Regions from separate parts of the Aeromonas enterica genome, predicted to be linked through region 3. Evidence: predicted binding sites of a transcription regulator. Region 3 holds the regulator's gene; each other region holds the start of a gene.
What was found. The regulator sigma-54, encoded in region 3, starts transcription at its own class of promoters, with help from an activator protein. The targets are predictions, from matches to a motif close to TGGCACNGTTTTNGCTT.
Positions count from the first base shown of each region.

Region 1: flgA (flagellar basal body P-ring formation chaperone FlgA) is a predicted target of sigma-54. The motif match lies at 1,325-1,341, and genes of this name have one in related genera.
Region 2: fliE (flagellar hook-basal body complex protein FliE) is a predicted target of sigma-54. The motif match lies at 1,920-1,936, and genes of this name have one in related genera.
Region 4: glnA (glutamate--ammonia ligase) is a predicted target of sigma-54. The motif match lies at 1,701-1,717, and genes of this name have one in related genera.

Region 1 covers NZ_JBSTYL010000017.1:13,752-16,959, reverse strand. Annotated here, with positions in the region: gene ACW5XD_RS16265 (CheR family methyltransferase) at 1-374, opposite strand, end outside; gene ACW5XD_RS16260 (chemotaxis protein CheV) at 393-1,304, opposite strand; gene flgA (flagellar basal body P-ring formation chaperone FlgA) at 1,527-2,132, shown strand; gene flgM (flagellar biosynthesis anti-sigma factor FlgM) at 2,223-2,546, shown strand; gene ACW5XD_RS16245 (flagella synthesis protein FlgN) at 2,543-2,959, shown strand; gene yfcE (phosphodiesterase) at 3,024-3,208, opposite strand, start outside.
Region 2 covers NZ_JBSTYL010000012.1:83,663-86,870, forward strand. Annotated here, with positions in the region: gene arsC (glutaredoxin-dependent arsenate reductase) at 1-325, shown strand, start outside; gene befA (beta cell expansion factor BefA) at 501-1,277, shown strand; gene ACW5XD_RS13905 (hypothetical protein) at 1,428-1,796, shown strand; gene fliE (flagellar hook-basal body complex protein FliE) at 1,976-2,293, shown strand; gene fliF (flagellar basal-body MS-ring/collar protein FliF) at 2,352-3,208, shown strand, end outside.
Region 3 covers NZ_JBSTYL010000008.1:13,726-16,933, reverse strand. Annotated here, with positions in the region: gene rapZ (RNase adapter RapZ) at 1-313, opposite strand, end outside; gene ptsN (PTS IIA-like nitrogen regulatory protein PtsN) at 355-801, opposite strand; gene hpf (ribosome hibernation promoting factor) at 804-1,091, opposite strand; gene ACW5XD_RS10600 (RNA polymerase factor sigma-54) at 1,113-2,552, opposite strand; gene lptB (LPS export ABC transporter ATP-binding protein) at 2,618-3,208, opposite strand, start outside.
Region 4 covers NZ_JBSTYL010000014.1:58,598-61,805, forward strand. Annotated here, with positions in the region: gene typA (translational GTPase TypA) at 1-1,422, opposite strand, end outside; gene glnA (glutamate--ammonia ligase) at 1,774-3,183, shown strand.

The DNA.
Region 1 (3,208 bases), on a different contig from region 3:
TCCAGCGCCGTCATGGCGATGGAATAGGGTTCTTGGCCGGACGAGGATGCTGCCGACCAGATCTTGATTGGACGACCGCTCTTGCCGAGTTCAGGAAAAATCTTGTCCGTCAGCAACTGGAATGGATAGGTATCCCGAAACCACAATGTTTCGTTGGTAGTCATGGCATCAACTACTGCCATTTTCAGATCGCGCTCACGCACACTCATCGCTCGCGTAACCAGATCAGACAGACTCTCAATACCAAACTGAGTCATCAAGGGCGAAAGCCGACTCTTGACCAGATACTGTTTGTTGTCACCCAGCACGATCCCGCTCTGTACCGCCAGAAAGTTGCTGAATTGTTTGTATAAGTCGTCCGAAAGTGTCTTCATGCAGTTTGTTCTTCTTGATTAGAGTGCGCCTTGTACGGCCTTGGCCAATTCATCCGGTTGGAATTTGGCAATGAAATTGTTCGCACCGACTTTCTGCACCATGGCCTGATTGAACACCCCACTGAGGGATGTGTGCAGAATAACATGTAAGTCCTTGAGATTGGGATTGTTGCGGATCTCGGCGGTAAAAGTATAACCGTCCATTTCCGGCATCTCGATGTCCGAAATTACCAGGGCAATCTGATCCTTGATGGGGCCATTCTTGGCCATCTCCAGCAACATGTTCAGCGCCTCACGTCCATCCTTGGCCAGCACACACTGCACGCCGATAGCCTCAAGGGCTCGTTGTACCTGCTTGCGAGCAACGGAGGAATCATCTGCCACCAGCACGGGGCGACCATGAGTATTGTGCTCGGCACTGGCATCCACCAACTCGGCACTCACCTCGGTCGACACCGGAGAGATCTCGTTGAGGATGCGTTCAACGTCCAGGATCTCCACCAGCTCGCCATCCACCTCGGTGACCGCCGTCATGTAGTTGATACGCCCGGCCCCTTTTGGAGGGGGCAGAATGGATTCCCAGTTCATGTTGATGATGCGCTCGACCGAGTGCACCAAGAAGCCCTGCACTGAACGGTTGTACTCGGAAATAATGATGAAGCACTTGCTCAGGTCCTCGATAGGACGCTTGCCTACCGCCATGCTGAGATCGATCACCGAAATAGTCTGGCCACGGATATGAGCAACCCCACGAATGCAGGAGTTCAACTTGGGCATGACGGTCAAGGAGGGACATTGCAACACTTCACGCACTTTGAATACGTTGATGCCAAATCTTTGACGTCCATTGAGACGAAACAACAATAACTCCAACCGGTTTTGTCCCACCAGTTGGGTACGTTGGTTGACCGAGTCCAGAATACTGGCCATAAACACTCCCTAAAAACGCTTGGCATTAATCATGCATGCGTGTTGGCTTGCGTCAGACTATCGATGTCACTACGAACGAATTCTGAAGCAAGCATAGTTAAATATGGTGATATGCGTGAACAACTTATCGGCCTGCGAGCGAAAATGATTAGTAGACTTTTCCTCACCTTACTGCTGTTTTGCGGCATTTCTCACGCCACGGCATCCGAGGTGACCAGTTATCTGCAAGAAATGGCACAAGAGTTTGTGCTCGGCCAGCTCGATCTTCCGCTCGATGCCCAAGCACAGGTGCAAGCCGCCTCCATCGATGAACGCCTGCCCTTGAGCCGCTGCGAACAACATCTCACCATCAGTTTTCCCGCCAGAATGGAGGTACGTCGCAACACCACCGTCTACCTCAAATGCGAGGAGGAGAAGCCATGGGATATTTATCTGCCGGTACGGGTCAGCATACAGAAGCCTTATGTGACCGTCTCGGCGCCGGTGGCCAAGGGCGACATCCTCAGCGAAGGCATGCTGACCCTAGCCTATCAGGATCAGACGCTGATCCGCGGTGACTATTTAAGCGATCCGTCCCCCCTTATAGGCGTGCGCAGCAAGCGGGAGCTCAAACCGGGTCAGCCAATACGGCTCACTCAGGTTTGCGTGGTGTGCAAAGGCGATCAGGTGACCCTCAGTGCAGAAAATAGCAGCATGCAAATCAAAACCATGGCCCGAGCCTTGCAAGATGGCAGCTTCGGAGACATGATCAGGCTCGTCAATATTCGGTCAGGAAAGACAGTGCAGGGTAAAGTCAACGCAGTTGGATCAGTGGTGGTCACCTTCTGAGTGTTTTTCAGATCACTTTTTTTCTAAAGTTATGACGCCAGCCACCGATAAACAGGTAAGCGAACAGCAAAGCAGACGAAGGTAAACACTATGGCTATTAACAATATCAACAACTTGGCGAACAACCGGTTGCAAAATACCGGGAGCAGCCAGGGTGCCAATACCAAACCAGCGACCTCGTCCCCCGACAACCGTGCGGCGACCGTCAAGACTGACTCCGTCTCCTTGACCAATGAGGCGCAGCAATTGCAACAGATGCAGAAAAACCTCAACGCGACCTCGACTACCGGCAATGAGAGTCGGGTCGAGAGCTTGAAGAAAGCCGTGGCCAATGGTGAATATCAGGTCAACAGCGAAGCTGTGGCCAAGAAGATGTTCAGCTTTGAATCCAATCTGGACAAGCTGCTGGGATGATGGATTTACCTTCGCTGCTGCATACCCAAGATGAATACCTCTCCCAGATGAAAGGTTTGCTGGAGGAGGAATTCAACCTGCTCAAGCAACACCAGGCCTTGGCACTACCCGAGCTGGCAGAGCGCAAGCAGAAACTGCTTGCCGATATTGAAGTGCTGGATCAGACCCTGGCCCAGATGCCCGAGCTGCAACTACAGCTCAATGCCTTTCCCGAGCAAATGCATCGCCTGCGTAAAAAGCTCGATGCCTGCCAGGAACAAAATGATCTCAATGGTCGCCTGCTCGAGCTCAGCATCGTCTCCAACCGCAGACTGGCAAGCTTCCTCAGCAAGTTGCGCGATCGCAACTCCCTGACCTATGACGCCAAGGGCAATACCCGCTCCGGTACCCGCTCATTCGGCATCAAGGCCTGATCCCTTTCTTCTCGCTTCCAGTTTTCCCTCACAGCCATCCTGATCAGCGCCTTCGTCACACACCTTACAAGGTCAGACGCAGCAAGGTCTCGCTATCTGCACAGGCATGAATGCTCAATACTCCATCTTCATAACGGCCATAAGTTGCCGCCAGCTCCCCCCGTGGAAAACAGATGGATCCTGGATTCATCAGCACCAGCACCCCTTCCCGCTGCAACATGGGCAGATGGGTATGGCCGCTGATGAACA
Region 2 (3,208 bases), on a different contig from region 3:
TCTGGAGACGCCCCCCTCCCGCGCCCAGCTGGTGGCGCTGATCGCCGCCATGGGCATGCCGGTGCGCGAGCTGCTGCGCAAGAACGTGTCCCCCTACGAGGCGCTCGCTCTGGCGGAAGATCGCTTCAGCGATGATGAGCTGATCGATGCCATGCTGGCCCACCCGATCCTCATCAACCGCCCCATCGTTGTCACCCCCCTTGGCACCAGGTTGTGTCGCCCGTCGGAGCTGGTGCTCGATATTCTGCCCGATCAGCAAAAAGGGGCCTTCGCCAAGGAGGATGGCGAGCAGGTGGTGGATGCGGGCGGCAAGCGCCTCAAGTAATACCCGCGCTCAGGCAGACATGATGAATGATCACGAGGGCGCCAGGCGCCCTCGTGCACAAGCGCGCGGGTGCCGATGGCGGCACTTATTGACCACGTCGTGAGCATCGCCTTATCCGGCGGCGTCCAAATCTGCTACTGTGACCATCGATTCATCACAGAGGGTGGAGAACAGCATGAAGATTCGATTCCTGGTGATTGCAACGACGCTGGCACTGGCGTCGGCCCCCGGTCTGGCCGATTGGGCGAAGCTGAAGGCGGCTGCGACCGACCTTGGCATTGCTGTGAGTGACACCAGCAAGGAGGCGTGGCAAAGCGTGACCGACTTCTCCAAGGAGACCTGGGCGTCCGTCTCCCAGTGGGGTTCGGAGGCGTTCAATACCGCCGGGGTCTGGACCGACAAGAGCATAGCGACCGGCAAGGAGTGGCTGGTGGTGGCCGACAAGAAACTCGACGAGATGCTCGAGCCCAAGACGGCCGACGAGGCGCGACTCGCCCTCGACACCATGGCCGATACCGCGCTGGTGCGACTGTTCAACGAACAGCCTTCCGCCAAGTTGTTGTTTGACAAGGCCTATGGCTATGCAGTGTTTGATTCGCGCAAGTTCTCCCTGATGCTGCATACCAACCAGGGCGCCGGAGTAGCGGTCGATCGCAAACGCGGTCAGCACACCTACATGAAAATGTTCGGTGCCGGCCTTGCGGCCGGGCTCGGTGGTAAGTTTTACCAGCAAGTGATCCTGTTTGAAGACAAGGCCAGGTTCGATGCCTTCGTGACTCAGGGCTGGGAGGCCACCTCGGAGATGGGGGCCGTCGCAGGCAAGGACAGCGCCGAGCTCACCGCCAAGTACAACGGCGGCATGGCCATCTACCAGATCGGCGAGAAGGGTCTGCTGCTAGATGCCAATATCTCGGGATCCAAATACTGGGTGGACGAGGATCTGACCAAGTAAAAATACGTTGCAATAATGGCAAGTATTTTTTCTTCTATCATGTTGAAATACTGTCTGTTTAAATGATGCGACTTGCAGTAAAAAGAGGGCCTCGGGCCCTCTTTTTTCATGGGCGAAAGGATGAATATGTCGTTGCATCAGGAGAGTGGTATGGATCAAGCACAGGAACCCGCAGTCGCCGCACAGGCCCAGAGCCGGGAGTGGGACAGACAGAGTATCTATCTGCGCCTGCAGGAAGGGATCCCCATGGCCTTCTGGGTTTGGGGCGATCTGGTTGCTCCCCTCGAGCCCAGGCCCGATCTGTTCGAGCATGATGGCGGGTTTGACTGGGGCCGACCACAGGCGGCAACCATGGCCCTGGCGGTCGCCATCATCGCCAAGCTGGTGGACGTGGGGCTGGTCGCGCCTGAGCAGGCGAGCGCCAAGGCGTCCTACCTGCATGATGAGGTACTGGTCAAGCTGCCTGCCGGTGAACACTATGATCTTCACCTCAGTTACCTGAGGTTGCTGCTGGCGTAAGCGGCCAGTCTCCATTTCCTGATACCCAGCCGTCACTTGCGGCGAGCATGCCACCCTCTGGCGGGGTGGTTGCACCATTCCTGTTAAACAGACCTTCTCCATTTCTCGGTAAGTTGCTCTGGTTGGCACCCTAATTGCTTGTTGCCTGTCAGCGTCAATGATTTGTCTGGGGATGGAATATGGAAATTAGTGCAAGCAGCCTGATGCAAGAGATGCAGGCACTCAAGGTGGAAGCCGGAGCGACACCGCTGGCTCAGCCCGGTCGTCAGGTCACGTCCGACTTTGGTCAGTTGCTGCAGCAGGCCCTTGGCAACGTCAACGAGTTGCAAGGGGCCGCCAATGATCTGCGCACTCGCTTCGACATGGGCGACAAGTCGATCGACCTGTCCGAGGTGATGATCGCCGGCCAGAAATCCTCTATCGCCTTCGAGGCAACGGTGCAGGTGCGTAACAAGATGGTCGATGCCTACAAGACCATCATGAACATGCCGGTATAAGGATCGTAAATCGTGGCGACTGAGCATCATGAACATGTCAGCAATAAGGACATAAATCGTGGCTACTGACCAAAACGGCGAACTGCTGATGCACGATGAGGGCTCCGCCGCCCTCGATGAGAATGAGCAGAAGAGTTCCGCACTCGGCTTCCTGTCCAACACGGATGTGCTGCGGCAAATCACCCTGATCCTGGGCTTGGCCATCTGCCTGGCGATCGCCGTTTTTATCCTGCTGTGGGGCAAGGAGCCGGACATGCGTCCGCTTGGCACCTACAGTACCCAGGAACTGGTTTCTACCCTCGATTATCTGGATCAGCAGAAGATCCCCTATGAGGTGGATGGCAAGAGCGTGCTGGTCAGCGCCGAAAACTATGCCGATATCCGCCTGCGTCTGACCCGTGCCGGTCTCGCTACCAATACCGATGCCAGCAACGATGGCGAGTCCATCTTGCTCAAGGACTCCAGCTTCGGTGTCAGCCAGCGCATGGAGACGGAGCGCCTCAAGCTGAGCCGCGAGCGCCAGCTGGCGAGCGCCATTGAGCAGTTCCAGAACGTGGCCAAGGCCCAGGTGCTGCTGGCCATTCCCAAGGACAACGTATTCGCCCGCAACGAGCGCAAACCCAGTGCGACCGTGGTGCTGAACCTCAAGGGCAACGCCCTCGGCCAGGGGGAAGTAGACTCCATCGTCGACATGGTCGCCTCGGCCGTGCACGGCCTGGAGCCGACTCGCGTCACCGTGACCGATCAGAGCGGCCGCCTGCTCAACTCGGGTTCCCAGGATCCCGTTTCTGCCCAGACTCGCAAGGAGTTTGCGATGCAGCAGAAGCAGGAGCTGGAGTACAAACAAAAAATTGACGCCATCCTGATACCCGTACTTGGCGCCGACAATTATACGGCGGAGGTTGATCTCTCCCT
Region 3 (3,208 bases):
GCAGCCGGCGACTCTCGCCATAACGCTTGAGTAAAGTGGAATTTTCCGCATCGAAGAAGAAGCTGGAAAATTCGACCCGCCCCTCATTGCGCACCTGGGCCAGCAGGGTCTCCAGCTGGTCCGGGCTCACTGGCAGGTTACGCACGTCGATGCTGACCGCCAGCTTGTCATACTGGCGCTCAACCGACACGATCAACTGGGGCAGCAGGTTGACTGGCAGGTTATCCACACAGTAATAACCCAGATCCTCCAGCACACGCAGGGCAACTGTCTTGCCCGAGCCGGAGCGCCCACTTACCACTATTAATTGCATCTTGTTCCCTCACCGCTTGGGGTCATGACGAGGCCTGCATATCAGGCCGAGGTCATGATCTGATAGAGATCTTCATCGCTGGTTGCCTGGCGCAACTGGCGACAAACCGCCTTGTCACCCAGTTTGGATGCCATCAGGGAAAGGGTCTTGAGGTGCTGCTTGCACTCGCTTTCCGGCACCAGCAGGGCAAAGAGCAGGTCAACCGGTTGATTGTCGATGGAGTCGAAGGGGATAGGCTCTGCGAAGGTCATCAGGATGGCGGTCGGCGGAAACTCGTCTCCGATCCGGCCGTGGGGAATGGCGATACCGGCACCGATCCCGGTACTGCCCATCTTTTCTCGGGCCAGCAGACACTCAAAAAGCACCTGACGGGAGGTTCCCAAGCGCTCAGCAGCTAATTCACTGATGATCTCAAGGGCGCGTTTCTTGCTGGTACAAGGGACCGCACTTTTGGTGCAGTCCCGACTCAGTATGTGTTCAAGTTGCATAGTTATTTTTGATTTAACTTATCTTTGTGCTTGATGATCTGCCGATCCAGCTTGTCCAGCAGGGTATCAATCGCAGCATACATGTCGGCATGCTGTGAATTGGCGAACACCTCGCCACCGCTGACATGCAGCTTGGCTTCGGCGATCTGGTTCAGTTTTTCTACGCTCAACACCACATGAACATTGTTGATGTGGTCAAAGTGACGCTCGAGTTTGGCAAATTTATTATTCACATAATCACGCAGAGCTTCGGTGATCTCGACATGGTGTCCGGTCAGGTTAATTTGCATAACGTCTTCCTTTTGTTTTGCCTAAACCAGGCGTTTGCGCTGATTGGATGGCGGGATCAACAAGGATTCACGGTACTTTGCGATCGTGCGTCTCGCCACCATAATACCCTGTTCGGCCAGCAAATCCGCGATCTTGCTATCACTTAGCGGCTTGGCGGGATTCTCTGCCGTCACCAGCTTCTTGATCAGTGCGCGAATTGCGGTCGATGAGCACTCTCCTCCCCCTTCGGTGTTTACATGACTGGAGAAAAAAAACTTCAGTTCGAAAATGCCGCGAGGTGTATGCATGTATTTCTGGGTCGTTACCCGGGAAATGGTCGACTCATGCATCTCCACCGCTTCGGCGATGTCATTGAGCACCATGGGTTTCATGGCCTCTTCACCATACTCGAAAAAGCCCTGCTGCTGCTCGACAATACAGCTGGCCACCTTGAGCAGGGTGTCGTTGCGACTCTCCAGACTCTTGATGAACCACTTGGCCTCTTGCAGATGGGAACGGATGAACTGGGTATCAGTGCTGGTGCGTGCCTGGCGAGCCATGGCGGCATAGGTTTCATTGACACGGATGCGCGGAGCGGAATCGGGATTGAGCTCAACCACCCATTTGGCGCCCTTCTTGACCACGGTCACATCCGGAATCACATACTGGGAGTCGCTCTGGATGATGCCATTGCCCGGTCTCGGCTCCAGCTGCTGGATGAGATCCAGCACCTCCTTGAGGTCGCTCTCCTTGAGCCGGGTCTTGCGCGCCAAGGTGCGATAATCGCGATTGCCGAGCAAGTCCATGTGCTCGTTGATCACCTCTCTGGCCTCATTGAGCCAGGGCAGTTCGGGGGCGTATTGGCCGAGCTGGATCAACAGGCACTCCTGCACTGAGCGGGCGGCTATACCGACCGGATCGAAATGCTGCACCCGTTTGAGCACGGCCTCGACCTCGTCGAGCTCTACTTCGACATCCTCGCTGCTCACCGCCGCCTGTATATCTTCGAGGGAGACAGTCAGATAACCGGAATCGTCGATGGCATCTATGATGGCAAGGGCGATGGCGGCATCCAGATCGCTGAACGGTGTGAGCCGCATCTGCCACAGCAGATAGTCCTGCAGGTTCTCGGTGGTTTCCCCCTGATAGACGCTGTCTTCCCCATCGTGGATGGGGCCTGCGCTCTGGGCCGTGCCGGCCGAGTAGACATCTTCCCAGGTGGTGTCCACCGGCAACTCGTCCGGCATCTGATCCTGGGCCATGGCATCGCTGGAGTCGAGCTGACTGGCGTCGACCGGCTCTTCCGGGCTGGTCTCCTGCACCTCATTCTCCTCTTGCTCCAGCAAGGGGTTGTTATCGAGCGCTTGCTGAATTTCCTGCTGGAGTTCCAGAGTGGAGAGCTGGAGCAGACGAATCGCTTGTTGTAATTGCGGCGTCATGGTCAGGGACTGGCCGAGACGCAACTGTAATGTCGGCTTCATCTACGTCGGGATATCCTTATGTTCAGCGAGGCAGTCGTCAAAGGAAATGAAGAGATGCCTCCTTACTATAGACTGAATTGATCGCCCAAATAGACGCGCTTGACCTGTTCATCGGCGAGTATCTCGGCCGGTGCACCTTCGGCAATCATCTTGCCGTGGCTGACGATATAAGCCTTCTCGCATACATCCAGAGTCTCTCTGACGTTGTGGTCGGTGATCAAGACACCCAAGCCTCTATCTTTCAGATGCTGGATGATCTTCTTGATGTCTATCACAGAAATGGGATCGACCCCTGCAAATGGCTCATCCAGCAGAATAAAGCGCGGCTCGGCCGCCAGCGCTCGGGCGATCTCGACCCGCCGCCGCTCCCCCCCGGACAGGCTCTGACCCAGGTTGTCGCGAATGTGGGTGATATTGAACTCTTCCAGCAACTGTTCGACCTTGTCTTCCCGCTCTTCACGGCTCAGCCCCTTGCGGGTCTGCATAACCCCCATCAGGTTGTCGAACACCGACAGACGGCGGAAAATGGAAGCCTCCTGCGGCAGGTAGCCGATACCGTTGCGGGCACGGATATGCATAGGCTGCAGGCTGATGTCCTGATCGTCTATGGTGATAAGACCGGCGTCGCTCTGCACCAGCCCCACTATCATGTAGAA
Region 4 (3,208 bases), on a different contig from region 3:
CGGACCGTAATGGTCGAAGGTGTGGTACAGCAGACCGGTACCGGAAGTCATGGTCAGGAACTCGGTCTGGAAGCCGATCAGGCCACGGCTCGGGATCATGAAGTCAAGACGGACACGGCCCTTGCCATCCGGGGTCATGTTGGTCATCTCGCCCTTGCGCAGGCCGAGTTGCTCCATGACAGAGCCCTGGTGGATCTCTTCCACGTCGACGGTCACAGTTTCAAACGGTTCGTGCAGAACGCCATCCACGGTACGCAGGATAACTTCCGGACGGGATACCGCCAGCTCGTAGCCTTCGCGACGCATGTTTTCGATCAGGATGGAGAGGTGTAGTTCACCACGGCCGGATACGCGGAACTTGTCCGGATCTTCGGTCTCTTCCACTCGCAGGGCCACGTTGTGGACCAGCTCTTGGTGCAGACGCTCCAGGATGTTGCGGGAGGTCACGAACTTGCCTTCTTTGCCGGCGAACGGTGAGGTGTTGACCTGGAAGGTCATGTTCACAGTCGGCTCGTCAACGGAGAGCGGCGGCAGGGCTTCAACGGCGCCGTTGTCACAGATGGTGTCGGAGATTTTCAGCTCACCCAGACCTGTGATGGCGATGATGTCGCCCGCTTGCGCATCAACAACTTCAGTACGGGACAGACCCAGATAGCCCAGCACCTGACCGACTTTGCCGGTACGGGTCTTGCCATCGGCACCAACGACGGTGACTTGCTGGTTGGTCTTGACGCGACCACGGCTGATACGGCCGATGCCGATAACACCCACGTAGGAGTTGTAGTCCAGCTGGGAGATCTGCATCTGGAAGGCACCGGCGGGGTCACCCTTCGGCTGCTCGACGTTGTCAACGATGGCCTGGAACAGGGGTTCCATGTTGTCGGACTCAACGTCCTGATCCATGGTGGCCCAACCGTTCAGTGCAGAGGCATAGACAACTTTGAAGTCCAGTTGCTCATCGGTGGCACCCAGGTTGTCAAACAAGTCGAATACCTGATCCATTACCCAGTCAGGACGAGCACCCGGACGGTCGATCTTGTTGATGACCACGATCGGCTTCAGACCCTGAGCGAAGGCTTTCTGAGTCACGAAACGAGTCTGCGGCATAGGGCCGTCAACAGCATCAACCAGCAGCAGCACCGAGTCGACCATGGACATGACGCGCTCTACTTCACCACCGAAGTCGGCGTGACCCGGTGTATCAACGATGTTGATGCGGTAGTCGTTCCAGCGGATCGCAGTGTTCTTGGCGAGAATGGTAATACCACGTTCCTTTTCCAGATCGTTGGAATCCATCAGACGCTCTTGACCATCAGTGGTACGGTCCAGGGTTCCAGACTGCTGCAGCAGCTTATCAACCAGGGTAGTTTTGCCGTGGTCTACGTGCGCAATAATCGCAATATTGCGTAAATTCTCTAACATTCTCGCCTCAATCACCGGGTAAAATTGGGCGCTAATTGTACTCTCGCCTTTGTGATCTGCCTAGCAGAATTGCAGTTCATTCACGCAGAACAAAGGATCGGGATCATGGACCTTCCGTTCAAAGCCTGCTTAGATGGGGGCTGACCGTATACTGCGCACCATTTTAGTGCACCAAAACGATCCACTGTTGCACTACTTTGAGGCGTAACGCGCTGAGATGGCAGGTCTTGGGGCTGGCTTATAGTCGCAAATGCCCTGAAATCAAGCTGTCACAAACTTGGCACGATACTGGCTTATGTGAATGTGATGACGCATTCACCCTAAGAGTTTTAACACCGGAGGTTACTTAGCATGTCAGCCCAGAACGTTTTGGCCCTGATCCAGGAACACGAAGTCAAGTTTGTTGACCTGCGCTTTACCGACACCAAGGGTAAAGAGCAGCACGTATCCATCCCTTCCCACCAAGTCAACGAAGACTTTTTCGAAGACGGCAAGATGTTCGATGGCTCCTCCATCGGCGGCTGGAAAGGCATCAACGAGTCTGACATGGTACTGATGCCGGATGCAGCCTCCGCCAAGCTGGATCCGTTCACCGAAGAGACCACGCTGAACATCGTCTGTGATGTGCTGGAACCGGCTACCATGCAAGGTTATGACCGCGATCCGCGCTCCATCTCCAAGCGCGCCGAAGATTTCCTGAAAGCCAGCGGCATCGCTGACACCGTGCTGTTCGGGCCGGAGCCGGAATTCTTCATGTTCGACAACATCACCTTCTCGAACACCATGGGCCACAGCTTCGTGAAAATCGAATCTGAAGAAGCCGCCTGGAACTCGGGTACCGAGTATGAGCACGGCAACAAGGGCCACCGTCCGTTCGTGAAAGGCGGTTACTTCCCGGTTGCACCGGTTGATTCCTCCCAGGACATCCGCGCCGCCATGTGTCTGGTGCTGGAAGAGATGGGCCAGGTCGTTGAAGCTCACCACCACGAAGTGGCGACCGCCGGTCAGAACGAGATCGCAACCCGTTTCAACACCCTCACCCTGAAAGCGGATGAAGTACAGGTGCTGAAGTACGTTATCCACAACGTGGCCCACGCCTACAACAAGACCGTCACCTTCATGCCGAAACCCATGTTCGGTGACAACGGCTCCGGCATGCACTGCCACCAGTCCCTGGCCAAGAACGGCGTCAACCTGTTCGCCGGCGACCTGTACGGCGGCCTGTCCGAGATGGCACTGCACTACATCGGCGGTATCATCAAGCACGCCAAGGCCATCAACGCCTTTGCCAATCCGACCACCAACTCCTACAAGCGTCTGGTGCCGGGTTATGAAGCCCCTGTCATGCTGGCCTACTCTGCCCGCAACCGTTCAGCCTCCATTCGTATCCCGGTAGTGCCGAGCCCGAAAGCCCGTCGTATCGAAGTGCGCTTCCCGGATCCGGCTGCCAACCCGTACCTGGCCTTCGCAGCCCAGCTGATGGCCGGTCTGGACGGCATCATCAACAAGATCCATCCGGGCGATGCCATGGACAAGAACTTGTATGACCTGCCGCCGGAAGAAGCCGCCGAAGTGCCGACCGTTGCAGGCTCTCTGGACGAAGCTCTGGCCGCACTGAACAGCGATCGCGAGTTCCTGACCCGCGGTGGTGTATTCAGCGATGACTTCATCAACTCCTACCTGGAACTGAAACAGCAGGATGTTGACCGCGTGCGCATGACCCCGCACCCGCTGGAGTTTGAACTGTACTACTCCGTTTAATCCGGACCACAGCTCAGAACTTGAC